One region of the Planococcus massiliensis genome, then DNA from elsewhere that is predicted to be linked to it. Evidence: riboswitches for the same ligand, from Rfam matches in the RefSeq annotation. Region 1 holds a riboswitch; the other holds the start of a gene.
What was found. Region 1 has a riboswitch for FMN ahead of BN1080_RS07295 (ECF transporter S component). Riboswitches for the same ligand answer to the same signal wherever they lie in the genome.
Positions count from the first base shown of each region.

Region 2: another riboswitch for FMN. It lies ahead of ribE (riboflavin synthase); the one in region 1 lies ahead of BN1080_RS07295 (ECF transporter S component).

Region 1 is NZ_CCXS01000001.1:1,515,028-1,522,082, forward strand. Features, by position in the region: gene BN1080_RS07280 (ATP-binding protein) at 1-942, shown strand, start outside; gene sigX (RNA polymerase sigma factor SigX) at 988-1,521, shown strand; gene BN1080_RS07290 (hypothetical protein) at 1,511-2,713, shown strand; FMN riboswitch at 2,845-2,978, shown strand; gene BN1080_RS07295 (ECF transporter S component) at 3,126-3,707, shown strand; gene BN1080_RS07300 (ferredoxin) at 3,804-4,055, opposite strand; gene BN1080_RS07305 (YpbB family protein) at 4,162-5,187, shown strand; gene BN1080_RS07310 (RecQ family ATP-dependent DNA helicase) at 5,184-6,608, shown strand; gene BN1080_RS17580 (LysM peptidoglycan-binding domain-containing protein) at 6,688-7,055, shown strand, end outside.
Region 2 is NZ_CCXS01000001.1:562,061-569,115, reverse strand. Features, by position in the region: gene BN1080_RS02860 (DUF421 domain-containing protein) at 1-268, opposite strand, end outside; gene ribH (6,7-dimethyl-8-ribityllumazine synthase) at 395-859, opposite strand; partial or broken gene ribB (3,4-dihydroxy-2-butanone-4-phosphate synthase) at 934-1,545, opposite strand; gene ribE (riboflavin synthase) at 1,560-2,189, opposite strand; FMN riboswitch at 2,510-2,740, opposite strand; gene BN1080_RS02840 (CHY zinc finger protein) at 2,828-3,154, shown strand; gene BN1080_RS02835 (GNAT family N-acetyltransferase) at 3,210-3,707, opposite strand; gene BN1080_RS02830 (metallophosphoesterase) at 3,826-4,650, opposite strand; gene BN1080_RS02825 (VOC family protein) at 4,717-5,103, opposite strand; gene BN1080_RS02820 (ABC transporter permease) at 5,241-6,026, opposite strand; gene BN1080_RS02815 (ABC transporter ATP-binding protein) at 6,023-6,907, opposite strand; gene BN1080_RS02810 (PLD nuclease N-terminal domain-containing protein) at 6,904-7,055, opposite strand, start outside.

The DNA.
Region 1 (7,055 bases):
CTAAGCAATCCGCCGGCAGAGAAATTATTGCAGCAATGGCTCTTTAAAAATGGCCCTGAAAAAGGGCAGCCGCTTCCCGCAGAGCTTCTCCATATGCTTGAGCATGTCCTCGATTTCGAAGAAGAAATCGAAGAGGAACTGGAAATCAAAGGCGCTTATTACGGCGTTTCTTTCAGCCCGCTTTACAGCGGCAACTCGATCCGGGGTGCCGTTGCCGTTTTGCACAATATGACGGAGCAGCACCGGCTGGAAAAGCTGAGAGAAGATTTTATCGCCAATGTCTCCCATGAATTGCGTACGCCGATTGCCATGCTGCAAGGCTATAGCGAAGCCATCTTGGATGATGTCGGAGCTTCTGAGGAAGACCGCCGCGAAATGACGAAAATCATTTACGAAGAATCCCAGCGGATGGGCCGGCTGGTGACAGACCTTTTAAATCTGGCTCGGATGGAATCCGGCCATATGCGCTTGTATAAAGACTTGGTCCAATTAAATGGGATTGTGGAAAGAATGACGATGAAGTTTTCTCAAGTGGCAAAAGAAAACGGCATCCGCTTATCGTTTGAAACGGAGATGGATGATTGGGCTGCCGCCGAGCTTGATGAAGACCGCATTGAACAGGTCATGACGAATTTGATCGACAATGCGATGCGCCATACGCCAGAAGGCGGAGAAGTCATGGTGAAAGTCGAACAAGAGCAGGGATATGCCAAAATTTCCGTCAATGATACCGGGGTCGGAATTCCTGAAGAAGACCTTCAATATGTCTTTGAACGGTTTTACAAAGCCGATAAAGCGCGGACACTAGGAAAAGGCGGAACCGGCCTCGGATTGGCGATTGCCAGCAACATCATTGACTCCCACGGGGGCAAGATTTACGCAGAGAGCAAAGTAGGCGAAGGCACTTCCTTCATTTTCTTGTTGCCTTTGAAAAAGATGTAACTTTGCGGGTCTGAAAAACGACGAATCTAAGAACGGGGGGAGCATATGAATGACTCCGTTTTCCATCGGCTTTACGATGAGTATCACCAGGACGTCTTTCAGTTTCTAATATACTTAGTGAAAAACCGGCATCTGTCGGAAGACTTGATGCATGAAGTCTATATACGCGTGTTTAAAGCATACGACCGGTTTGAAGGGAAGAGCTCTGAAAAAACGTGGCTTTTTTCCATTGCGAAAAATGTCGCAATTGATCATTTCCGAAAAACAGCGGTGCGCCAAAAGCATTCGATGGATTATTTTGACTGGGAGACCCAGCAACTGGTTTCTTCTGAGAAAATACCGGAAGAAGTTTCGTTATTGAATGAAGACAAAATTCTGCTCTATAAAACGCTGGATTTGTGTACAGGTGATCAAAAAATGGTCATCATCATGCGCTTTTTCCAAGATTTATCGATCGCTGAAACAGCAGAAGTCCTTGGATGGACCGAAGGGAAAGTAAAGACGACGCAACACCGTGCAATTAAGTCGCTACGTGAAAAATTATCCTCTATGGAAGGGGGAGAAGCGCATGCCGAATAAGCAATGGGACGACGACCAGATTGAAAGTATGCTGAGAGAGTTCCCAAAAATTAAGGATGAACGGCCTAAGGAAGAAGTGTACATGCGGCTAAACGAAAAAAAACCTGTGAAAACAAAAACGAAACGTTGGCTGCCATTATTGGTGGCGGCTTTGGCCTTTATCACAGTCGGTGTTTTAATCGCATCTATTATCAGCCAAAATGGCATGGACTCCGCGTCCGATTCCAGCGGTTCGGAAAGTTCCAAAGACGAAGCGGCTACTTCAGACACGAGTCGACTGAATGATCAGGCCTCGCCGGAAGCGGAAAGTTCAAATGACGCTAATTCAATTGAAAGTTTCGGGACCGAAGAAAGTGCCGCATCTGCCGGAATCCAGGCAGTATACGAAGAGGATTTGGCGGGCAACACGCTGTTCACTATGGGATTAACCGAAAATGCCTTCGTCATCCCGGTTTCTTTCTTAATTCCGGATGCTCAGATTGCCCGTGATTTTTCTCAGGAAAACCCGACATCCGTTGATTTATACAATCGCTATGCGGGCCAATTGAATGAGCAGGCTTTCGGATTCGAAGAATACCATCCTATGCTTGGCAGGATTTCCGCAAACGGCAGCATTGCAGAACATATGCTGCCGGAGGACCATCAATACGATTTGGCTTCGGCAAGCATTGAAGTCTATACCAGAATCCTTAAGGAAACGTTTAAAGACATGGATGAAATCGTAGTGGCCGATGAACAGGGAAATCGGGCTGAATTCAGTCAGGTAGGGATCCTTGAACCGGTTAAACCGGCTCCGGAAAAGCATGCCTTTTATTCTTACACAACTGCAGGCGGCGACACGTATTCAGTACCGGATTACGGAATGGACTATGAATCTGCTCCTGAAGCACTGTTCGCAATGAAAAATTCGCCCAATGATTTTCTCGAAAATCCAATTTTGCAAGAGCTGGAATTTGAAGTTTTGGAGAAAGAAGAATCAGTGGCGGTTACTTTTTCTGAGCCATTGGATTTAAACGGCTTTGATGAACAAGCCGTTCGTCAAATGATTGAGAATGTTTCATTGACGGCGAAATCGTTTGGAAAACCGGTCGTATTCTCCGGAATGGAGCAAACCGAATGGCAAGAATTTAATTTGCAGGAACCGCTTCCTGTGCCGGTAGCTCCTAACCAGCTTCAGTGGCCCTTGAATTAAGTCTGGATTGCTTTGAAAATGGGGGCAGCGGACAAAAATAAAAAGAAAATATAATTATTAGGCATAATGTGAAGCATTTCTGTTTACATTATGCCTTTTTTCTACTAATATTAGGACATAACAAAATATCGATTCATCTTCGGGGCAGGGTGCAATTCCCTACCGGCGGTAATTGGACTGCAGTCCTTAAGCCCGCGAGCCGTAAAAAGCAGGATTTGGTGAGATTCCAAAGCCGACAGTATAGTCTGGATGGGAGAAGGTGAAGGTGCGGACGTGTATCGTTTACATATAAACGGAACGCTATTTTAAGTGTGCCTTTTCTCCCTTAAGTGATTTTTTGCTTAAGGGATTTTATATGGAGCAGCATGGTCCAAGCCTTTCTTCTGGTGAATCACGACAAGGAGAGAGGAATATGAAGAACAAAAAATTACAATCCATGATTGTAATCGGAATGTTGAGCAGCATCTCATTTATTTTAATGCTCTTTAACTTCCCATTGCCGGCATTGCCAGCATTTTTAAAAGTGGATTTCAGTGATGTGCCTGCGTTAATCGCCGCCATTACAATGGGGCCGGTGGCCGGTGTCCTAGTAGCATTCTTTAAAAACGTATTGGACTGGCTATTTGCAGGAAGCCCGACTGGAGTGCCGGTAGGGCATTTAGCGAACTTTGCGACAAGCCTCTTGTTTATCACGCCAGTTTACGTGATCTATCGCAGAATCGCTTCTAAAAAAGGCATGATCCTCGGTTTAACTGCCGGAACATTATCGATGGCAATCGGGATGAGCGTCTTGAATTACTTGGTGTTCTTGCCGATGTACACTTATTTCTTAAATATGCCGGCTGAAACAGGCAGTGCGTTGTTTGGCACAATCGTTCTTGGCATCCTGCCGTTCAATCTGATTAAAGGAATTGCACTTGCTGCTGTGGTCTTATTGATCTTCAATAGCATGTATTCCTGGATTGAAAAACAGCGGCTTTATTATCAATCATAAATGACCAAAGCGGCGAAGGGAGACCTTCGCCGCTTTTTTATTTTGGCATCAAAAAACGCATGCCAGGCGGAAAGCCGAGCATGCGCATATGGTAAATTAATCTTCGTATTTTAACGGATTGCCTTCAAACGGAGCATCTGCAACTTTGATGGAGTCAGTCGGGCAGCCTTCGAATGCATCTTCCATGTCTTCTTCCAATTCGTCTGGAACTTGCTCAGTCCCCATGTTATCATCTAGGATAACAAATGCAATTCCTTCGTCGTCGTAGTCATAGATATCAGGTGCAGCAGCTCCGCAAGCGCCGCAAGCGATACAAGTATCCTTATCGACAATGGTATACTTAGCCATAATCATTTTCCTCTCCTTTATCTCCGAACAAGTTCAGTTATACTATCGTATTCATTCTAAAGAAGTTTGTTGAGATTTTCAACCAATAAAGCTAGGGGGACCGCTCTTGTTATTTGATGAACTCGTCATCACCATCATGAAAAGCATAAATCTGGAGCGGACATTGTCGGCTCCTTATCACATCATCAAAGGGAAAAAATCCGGCCAGACCATCCAGGATATCGGGTATTATCATTTGCATCCTTATTTTGCGCTGATGCCGAAATTGGAAAAAAAGGTCTACGATCAGACGGTTAGAAGCTTGATCGACCAAAAATACATACGCTTCAATGAAGATGTCATAGATTTGACGGAGCAAGCGTTGGCGATGCCCATACCTTCCTCAAACTTAAACGGCTGGAAATACAGGGGAAATGAAATGATATTTTTCAATCGCCTGTCTTTAGTGGTTCAAACCCTATCCCATACGAGCCAATCGGTCAATAAATTCGATCCGATCGATAATTCCGATGACATTCAGGCATGGGTAAAAAGATATTTAAAGGCCATCCAGTTTCGGAAGTTGGCTTCAGTCGCAAAATTCAAGTCGGAAATTCTGGATAGTCTGCTAGCTGTGGCGTTAAGCGATGACCATAAAACTGCGCTGATGCAGCGTCTAAGCGGTTTTGGGCGGAGTGGGATGACGTGGGAGCAAATAGCGGATGTTCAAGGGATACAGGTCTTGGATGCCCAATTGCGTGTGATTGAAGCCTTGCATGCCTGGCTGGAAGTGATAGAAGAAAAACGCTATCCCTTATTACATGCGATGACAGAAAATATCGTCGAATTATCTTCATTGACAGAATCCACCCGAAGAACAGAAAAACTTTTCAAAGAAGGATATTCATTGGCTGAAATCTCTTCAATCCGGCACTTAAAATCCAGTACGATTGAAGACCATTTCGTCGAACTTGCCATGAACGATCCCCTATTTGATTATTCGGCATTCCTCAGTCCTGAATTGTACGGCGAAATCATAAAAATCAGCCAAGCCGAGCAGACGAAACGATTGCGGAACATCAAAGACAAAGTTCCGGCGGCCAGTTATTTCCAAATCCGCCTCGCATTGGCCATAAGGGAGGACGCGCAATGAAACTGGAGGAATTGCTCCATCAAACTTACGGATTTACATCTTTTCGGCCTGGCCAAAAAGAAATCATTGAACAAGTAATAGCGGGAAGAGATGTAATCGCTTTGCTGCCTACCGGCATGGGCAAGTCAATGTGCTATCAATTGCCGGCTTATGTGCTGCCTGGCAGTGTGCTGATCGTGTCGCCGCTTCTGTCCCTTATGCAGGACCAGGTCGCGCAGTTGAAGAAAATGGGCGAAAAATCCGTGGTGGCGCTCAATTCATTTTTGAAGCGTGAAGACAAAGAGAAAATTTGGCAGACGCTGAACCAATACCGGTTTATTTTCATTTCGCCGGAAATGCTCGTACAGCCTTTTGTCAAAAAGCAATTGGAGCAGATGACGATTTCACTATTAGTAGCTGATGAAGCGCATTGCATTTCTCAATGGGGCTTCGATTTCCGTCCGGATTATTTGCGGATTTCTGAAATTCTGCCCGCATTAGGCCATCCGCAAATTTTGGCATTAACCGCCACAGCTACAGCCAAAGTCACGAACGAAATAAAAACGTATTTAAAAATCAGCGACCCGTTTATCTATACCCATCCGATGGACCGGAAAAATATCGCCTATGATATCAAGCGTTTTGAAAATACGGGAGAAAAGCTTCAATGGCTCCAGGAGTTTGTGCGGAAGTTTGAAGGGCCGGGCATCATCTATGCCGGAACGCGAAAAAAATCGCAGAAACTCGCTGCTCTTTTGAACGAATCCGGGATTTCAGCTGCCTATTATCACGGGGGCATGGAGCACCAGGACCGGATATTTGTCCAGCAGCAATTTCAAAATAAGGAATTGGAGTGGGTCTGTTCAACAAATGCATTCGGCATGGGCGTCCACATCCCGGATATTCGCCACGTCATCCATTATCAATTGCCGACTTCGATCGAAGGTTACGTACAGGAAGTCGGAAGGGCGGGACGCGATGGCAAGCCGGCACTGGCTACTCTTTTGCTGGCGCCAGGCGACGAAAGCCTGATGGAAAGCATCGTCCTGGAGGACCTTCCGACAAAAAATGAAATCTATCAAGTCCACCAGTCGCATGACCCGAAACGGTTAATCAGCGATGGAATTGTGCGTGAGACGGCTTACCGGGTCATTGACTATTGGCTAAAACAATTATCTGTTGAAGAGACATACAAACAAATAGAGATGCTTCAACAGGAAAAAGTGAAACAAGCCGGAAAAATAAAAAAACTCGTAACCATTACTTCCTGTATACGTCAATATCTTATAGAGAGCTTTGACCAGGAAATGGATCAAAAACCGGAGAGCTGCTGTGTGAACGACTGGATCGATTATGAGGTTTTCGAGCTGCGCAATGAGACGGGTAAAAAGCGGGATCTGCTGAGTTGGCAAAATCGGCTAAATGCACTATTGCCATTATGACAAACTATGGAAGCCTCGTTTACAAACTGGATATTTTTCGGCATAATAAAGATATTAGTTAAGATAGGGGTAATCTACTATGGGAAAACAGAATTATCGTGAATCAGTTGAAAAAGACCGACAGGAAATTGCCGTAGAACGAAGTGCCGCTCCGTCAAGAAGAGCGCAGCGGAATGCAGTAAAAGAAAAACCGAAGAAAACCAAGAACATGTTATTGCCGGCTTTATTTTTCATTTTCATTTTAATCCCTGTTACCATTCTGTTTTATGTGGCCTTCTTATTTGAACCCGATGATACCTTGCCGACAGATGAAACTGCGAACGAAGTAAGTGTGGAATCAGGATCGGCTTCGCCGGATGTGGCTGTGATTCCTGGTGAAGAAGAAGAACAGGATGAAACTGCGGCCGATGAACAGGCGGAAAAAGAAGCAGCAGCGAAAGCGCAGGC
Region 2 (7,055 bases), 950 kb from region 1:
TCAGCAAAATCCGGATTTTGTCGAATTTCTGCGATAACTTCTCAATGAGGTATAGCATAATTCCCCAAACCGCCACCGCAAACCAGACATGCAGGCCGGAGACTTTGTCATCATAAATGCTTTCTTCCAAAATCCCTCCTAATACAATCGAATAGATAAAATCAAAAGGAGTCAATTGAGACATTTCCTTCTTCCCCAACAGCCGGGTGACCACCAATAAAGCGATCAATCCAAACACTAATTTGATGCCGATATCGAAATAAGCCATTCCCTGACCTCCATTCAATAATCTCCTACAATCCCCATTCCCCTTATTTCATTTCCTAAGCCCATAAAGAATGAAAGCAGGATTCGGGACAAAAAAACTCCGGAGCATACGCTCCGGAGCCCAGTATTACAGCTTTTTCATCAAATTCGCCATTTCAATTGCACCTGCAGCCGATTCCCAGCCCTTGTTGCCCGCTTTCGTGCCCGCCCGTTCAATCGCCTGTTCAATCGAATCGGTTGTCAGAACGCCGAAAATCACCGGAATTCCCGATTGGTCGCTGACGCGGGATACACCTTTTGCCGCTTCGCTGCAGACATAGTCAAAATGCGGTGTGGAACCGCGGATAACTGTCCCGAGCGTAATGATCGCATCGTACTTTCCGCTTTGCGCCATTTTCTTCGCCGCCAGCGGAATTTCGAAAGCTCCCGGCACCCAAGCAATCGCTACATCTTCATCGTTCACGCCATGGCGCTTTAGCGCATCTTCTGCGCCGCTCAACAATTTGCTCGTAATAAACTCATTGAAGCGCCCCACCACTATTCCGATCCGCAATCCCTCGCCATTTAAATATCCTTCATAATGTACCGTCATTTAGTCTGCTCCTTTGGAACATCAGCGATCGCTGATGTAAATTATTTTTATCGCACTTCGCAATTCTTCATTCAAATGGCCAGTTCGTGTTCCTTGCGGTACGCAACCAGCGATTCAATCGTCAAAATTCCCAATCCGAGGCGCTCTGCCACTCCCAGCAGATCATCGACACGCGCCATCGTGCCATCCGTTTTTAATATTTCACATATGACTCCAGCCGGAACCGAACCGGCGAGCTTCGCCAAATCCACAGCTGCTTCCGTATGTCCGTTGCGGACAAGCACACCGCCGCTTTTGGCAATCAGCGGGAATACATGGCCCGGCCGGTTAAAATCGTTTGCTTCTGCCAATGGATCCGCCAAACTTTTGATGGTATGGGAACGTTCAAAGGCGCTGATTCCGGTCGTCGTTTCTTTATGGTCAATGCTGACCGTAAATGCGGTCCCAAAATCATCCGTGTTTTCATCCGTCATCAGAGGCATGTTCAATCGGGCCGCGATTGATTCGTCAATCGGCGCGCAAATCAAGCCTCTCCCTTCCGCAGCCATCAAATTGATGATTTCAGGCGTCGCAAATTCAGCCAAGGCAATAAAGTCTCCTTCATTTTCACGGTTTTCATCGTCGATCACGATTACAGCTTTTCCTGCTTTCAAGTCACGCACGGCTTCTTCAACTTTATAGAACAAGACTTCCACCTCCATTAGAATCCATTTTCAGCTAACCAATCGCGTGTTATTTCAGGTTTAGTTTGTTGAATCCGTTCGGTATATTTCGCAAGCATATCGCATTCGATATTGACTTGTGCGCCGATCCCTTTTTGGCCAAGCACTGAATCGGCTTGGGTCGTCGGGATGAGGGAAACGGCAATCGAGCGAGCGCCCAGTCTAAAAATGGTCAAAGAAGTGCCGTCAATTGCAACTGAACCTTTATACACCATGTACTTCATCAAGGCAGGGGCAACTTCAATTTCTTTTGTCCAAGCGTTCCCCTCTTTTCTAACCGCTCGGATTTTGCCGACGCCGTCAATATGGCCGCTGACGAAATGGCCTCCGAATCGGCCATTGGCGGGCATCGCCCGTTCCAAATTAACGGGTGAACCGTTTGACAGCTCTTTGAGCGCCGACGATTTAAACGTCTCTGGGATGACATCGGCAGTGAATGACTGCTTTGCGAAACTTGAAACCGTCAGGCATACGCCATTGACCGCTATGCTGTCGCCTCGCTTCATGTCTTCTAAAATCAGCGAACAGGCAATCGTCAGTTCCAACGCTTGTGTTTTGGGCTGAACGGAAGAGATCGTTCCGACTTCTTCTACAATCCCGGTAAACAAATACATCACGCTCCTTTTTAAGCTGCTGCAGCTTTTGATGTCCGGCTCTAAACCGGCCACATTTTTTGCATACCAAAAAAACGTCCGGATTTCCGATATGCTGGGTTCTTCGGTGTCTGGGACACCCTTTCGGTATTGCTAAATTGGATTCTTTCCACCAAGGGGCTGTCGGGTGGCAAGGAAAGGAAAAACAAAAGAGGATAAAAAATGCACTTTTTTGATGGGCACCGCTAAAAGGGTACGCCAAATAAGCTTCATTTCTTGGCTGCGAAATGAAAAAAGAAGCTATTTAGAAAAAAGAGCATAACAAAATAAGCCTTCAAATTCTTCTCCCATCCAGACTTTCACTGTCGGTGCCGGATTTTCACCAGCTCCACCGCTCTTTACTGCCAGCAAATGTGCCTGTCCGGAACCGGCGAATGCCGGAACTGGACGATGCAAAAGCCCAGGCGGGGATGCCTGAAACTTTCATTTGCTTAAAGATCGGGTCACGGACTTACAGTTTCCTGCTCACCGCCGGTAAGGAATTTCACCTTGCCCCGAAGAATTTGATTCGATTATTTGTCATTATAAGGGTAACATACTTAAGAGAAGATTCCGATGATATCGAATGGATTTTAAAAAAAGGGGTGAAAAGGATGGCACACGAAATGACTGTAAAAGGATTGGACGTAGACCCTGAAACCCGCTGCCGGCATTACCATTCTGAAGTGGACCGCATTGCGATTAAATTTTACTGCTGCGGAATTTACTATCCGTGCTTTGAATGCCATCAAGCCGTCGGGTGCGGCCGGCATCAAGTATGGCCGTCCGGACTTTTCCATGAGAAAGCAGTTCTCTGCGGGAGCTGCGGCCATCAATTGAGCATTGCGGAGTATTTGGAGTGCCGTTCTGAATGTCCGTCGTGCCATTCCGCTTTCAATCCGGGCTGCAGTTTGCACAAGCATCTGTATTTTGCTGCATAAAAAAAGGGCTGTCCGCTGAGTCGTTTTTCTCAGCAGACGGCCCTTCCATTTATTTTCAAGCACTTTCAGTAGCGCGTTCGACTCTAAGGCACATGACGATTTGTTCTCCTTTTGAGCGCATCAGGCGCCGGCCGGTATCTTCAAATCCGGCTTTCTCGTACACACGCTGCGCCGCAAGATTCCGTGCATTCACCCCTAGCACAATTTCATCAAATTGCGGATATTCTTTTCTGATGAATTCCGGAAGGGCATAAATGGAACCTGTAGCGATTCCGCGGCCCTGAAACTTGGGATTCACTGAATACCCGCGAAGCAATAACGCCCGAGGATTATTGGAGTATTTTTTCCGGTCATCGGATTCATCCAGCTCGAAAAATCCAGCCACTTCATCACGTGCTTTAATGATAATCAAATGCTTTAACGGATTTTTCGCATCCCGCTCGATGATGTCTTGGGGGAGGCCGGTAAATTCAAGCTGATCGGATGGCAAATCGTAAGTGACAGCCACTTTTGATGAGTAAGGATGAAGCGATACTTCTTTCTTTTTAATCATAATCAACGCCTCCTTGCTGCTCATGGAATTCCATTTTCACTCCGATTATAGCACGCTTTTATTTTATTGAGTTTTCAGGAATGTAAAGTTTGAAAATCCGGCAAATTTGAAGAAAGCACTAGGCTTTTTCCAACGTGACCACAATGATTTCCGGCAAGTTGAAAATTCTCACCGGAAAACCGCTATTGCCTAAGCCGCGGCTCAATACGAGACGCGTTGGGCCCTCTTCAAAAAGGCCTTCGGTCATAGTTGGAAACCATCCTTGGCTCGGCGCAAAAAGGCCTCCAAGACCTGGAAAGCGGATCTGCCCGCCATGCGCATGACCTGCAAATACTAAGTCGATTTCTTCGTCTGCGTAGACGCTGAACATTTCCGGACGGTGGGCCAATAGCAGAGTAAAACGTTCATCGATTCCCGCTTCTGCCAATGCATGATAGGTGAAATCCTGCTCGGTTTGCTGCACATCCATCAACGGGTCATTGATTCCGGCAATCTGGACTGATTCGCCTTCTATTTCCCAGTCCATCGATTTGTTCATTAAGACGTGGACGCCTCTTTGTTCCAGCGCTTCCGTAATTTCGTCAATTTTGTTCACAGCCACTTCATGGTTTCCGAGAACATAATAGACTTCGCTCATTTCCACCAATGCATCGACCAGCGTTAAACTGCCCTCCAAATCATAGCGATTGCTGTCGATCAAATCGCCCGTCAGGAAAATGGCATCAGGCCCTGCAGCCTCCACTTTTTCGATTAACGAAGACTGTCCTTCTCCAAAATTCGCATCATGCAAATCGGAAATCTGAACAATTTTTTTGCCGTCAAAAGCTTCCGGCAGCTTCTCCGATTCTATCGTGAATTCCGTTGTTTGAATCCAATGATTATTAACCCAAATAAAGCCCCATAAAAGGAGCAGCACAACTAATAAAGCACCTAATTTTTTCATACTCTAACCTCTATTCACAATTGGCCGAATGGCCGGGTTCCGTTTCGCATCCATCATTTCCCTTTTTCATTCGGGCGCCACGATCTCGAATTTCATCCGGTCCGGCGCTTCTATAAATACTGCATAATAGTCCGGTCCGCCAGCAAACGGATGCCGGTCTTCATACAAAATGCGGAAGCCCCTTTCCCTGGCTTTTTCCGTTAATGCATCTACATGGCCCCGCGAATCCGCATGAAACGCCAAATGGTTTAAACCGGTCGCTTTCCGGTGATAGCCTTTCGGCAAAAACGCTTCTTCTGTTTGGACAAATACCACATATGTCCTGCCCATTTTATAGCTGACCCCTTCCGGCCATTGCTGATACAGCTCGTATCCCAAGTCCGGCAAAAACGCTTCATAAAATTCCCGCGCTTCCGTTAAATTGGACACATTGATTTCTACATGATGAAGCATCGTTCTTCGCCCCTTTTTTCCATAGTAACAGATAGTCATGGCGGATTTCGAATTTGAAAAGACCGGCTGCCGGCTCCTCTTATTGGGAATCTTAACGAACATGAAAAAACCGCAGCATGCTGCTGCGGCCCAAACTGTCAAACTTTGGCAGTCGAAGCTTTCCTTTTAGCCATCCAGATTCCGAAAAAGAGCAATGCTAGGATGAAGGCAATAGCTAGGGCAAGCGTCCACCAGTAATCGCTCATGTCCGGCTTTCCATACAGCCATTGCGCTGCGTAGGCCGGAATTTTCATCGGCGAAAATGTCCAGTAAGCCCCAAGCAGGCTGTCTGCGATTTGCATGAAGAAAACGAGAGCCAATGAAACAGCAGCAGCCATTCCCGCATTCGGCATCGCAGCACTTGCTGCAAGTACAATTGTTATCACCAACAAAATCCAGACACTATACGTTCCCGCAAACTGCAGAAAAGAAATGATCTCCACTTGCTCAAACAGGAGAAAAATATAGTAATAGGCAGCCAGCAGCCCCAGCCAAACGCTCATTACGCCAGTGATGCCCGCCATCAGCCATTTGCTCAGGAAATAATCCCGGAAGGACAGCGGCCTCACATAAAGCAAGGTGGCCGTCCCGCTCTTTCTTTCGCCTGCTATCGAACCCATATAGGCTAGGATCAAAATTGCCATGCCGATCAGCTGATACTGGCCAAGGACCGCCTGCAAAATTTCTTCAGGCTGTGGCACCGGCAATTCAATGACTGCTCCTTCCGGCAAGTTGCCTAGGGAATCCAATAGCTGAGGCAAAAAGTAATTCGTGACGGGTTCAAGAATCCCAAAAAGGATGAAAACGATCGGTATCCAGAAAATCTTATAATTGCGGAGGTTTTCTCGCCATTCTTTACGGAATAAAACACCAAATTGATTCATTTGCCGCCCGCCACCTTTATAAAGATTTCTTCCAATGTGGCTGTCTTCTGCTCTACACCGACTACGCCTTCAGAAGTGTCAGCGAGCTTGGCCAGTACTTTTTTCATAGCTGTATCGCCTTCTTCTTCAATAGCCAGTTCCACGGCCGATCCATCCAGATCTGCCGGCCAAGATACCTGCCCGGCAAATACGGCAGCTTGCCTGGCTGTTTGAAAACGGATCCGAATGCGCGGTTCCGCGTATCGCTCCTTCACTTCTCCCAGAGATCCATGCTCAACCAGCTTTCCGTGCTGCATAAAAAGCAATTGATCGGTCATTTGTTCCGCATCGTTCAAAATATGTGTCGAGTAGAGAACCGTCGTATGCGGCTGCAAAGATTTCAATAAATCCATGATTTCTCTTCGGCCGGTGGGATCAAGAGCGGAGACCGGCTCATCCAGCAATAAGAGCTTCGGTTCATGCACAATCGCCTGTGCCAATCCAAGCCGCTGTTTCATCCCTCCGGAAAAAGTACCGGTCTTTTTGTTTTGAACCGACCCCAAACCGACAAATTCCAATGTTTTCTTCGATTGGGACAAAGCATTTTTTGAATGCACGCCACTCAGTTTCGCTGCCATTTCCATAAATTCCAGTGCCGTCATCCACGGAAAGAAATGAGGATGCTGGGGCAAGAACCCCACACCCGATTCCCGATGCCAGTTGATTGAGCCGCTTGTTGCCCGGAGCAGTCCGGCTAACATGGACAACGTGGTGGTTTTCCCTGCGCCGTTCGGGCCGATCAATGCCGTCGCTGTCCCTTCTTCCAAAGCAAAAGAGAGATCTTTGACAGCCACTTGCTCGCCGTATCTTTTCGTCAAATTCCGGACTTCTAAAATCGTCAATAGTTCCGCCTCCCGATCACTAAGTACAAAATAGGGCCGATGATGTTCACAACAACGATAAGAACGGCCCACATCCATTTTGGTCCGTTTGGATTCGGATTCTTAATCAAATCTACCAGTGCAAAAATCATTAAACCAAGTTGAATGA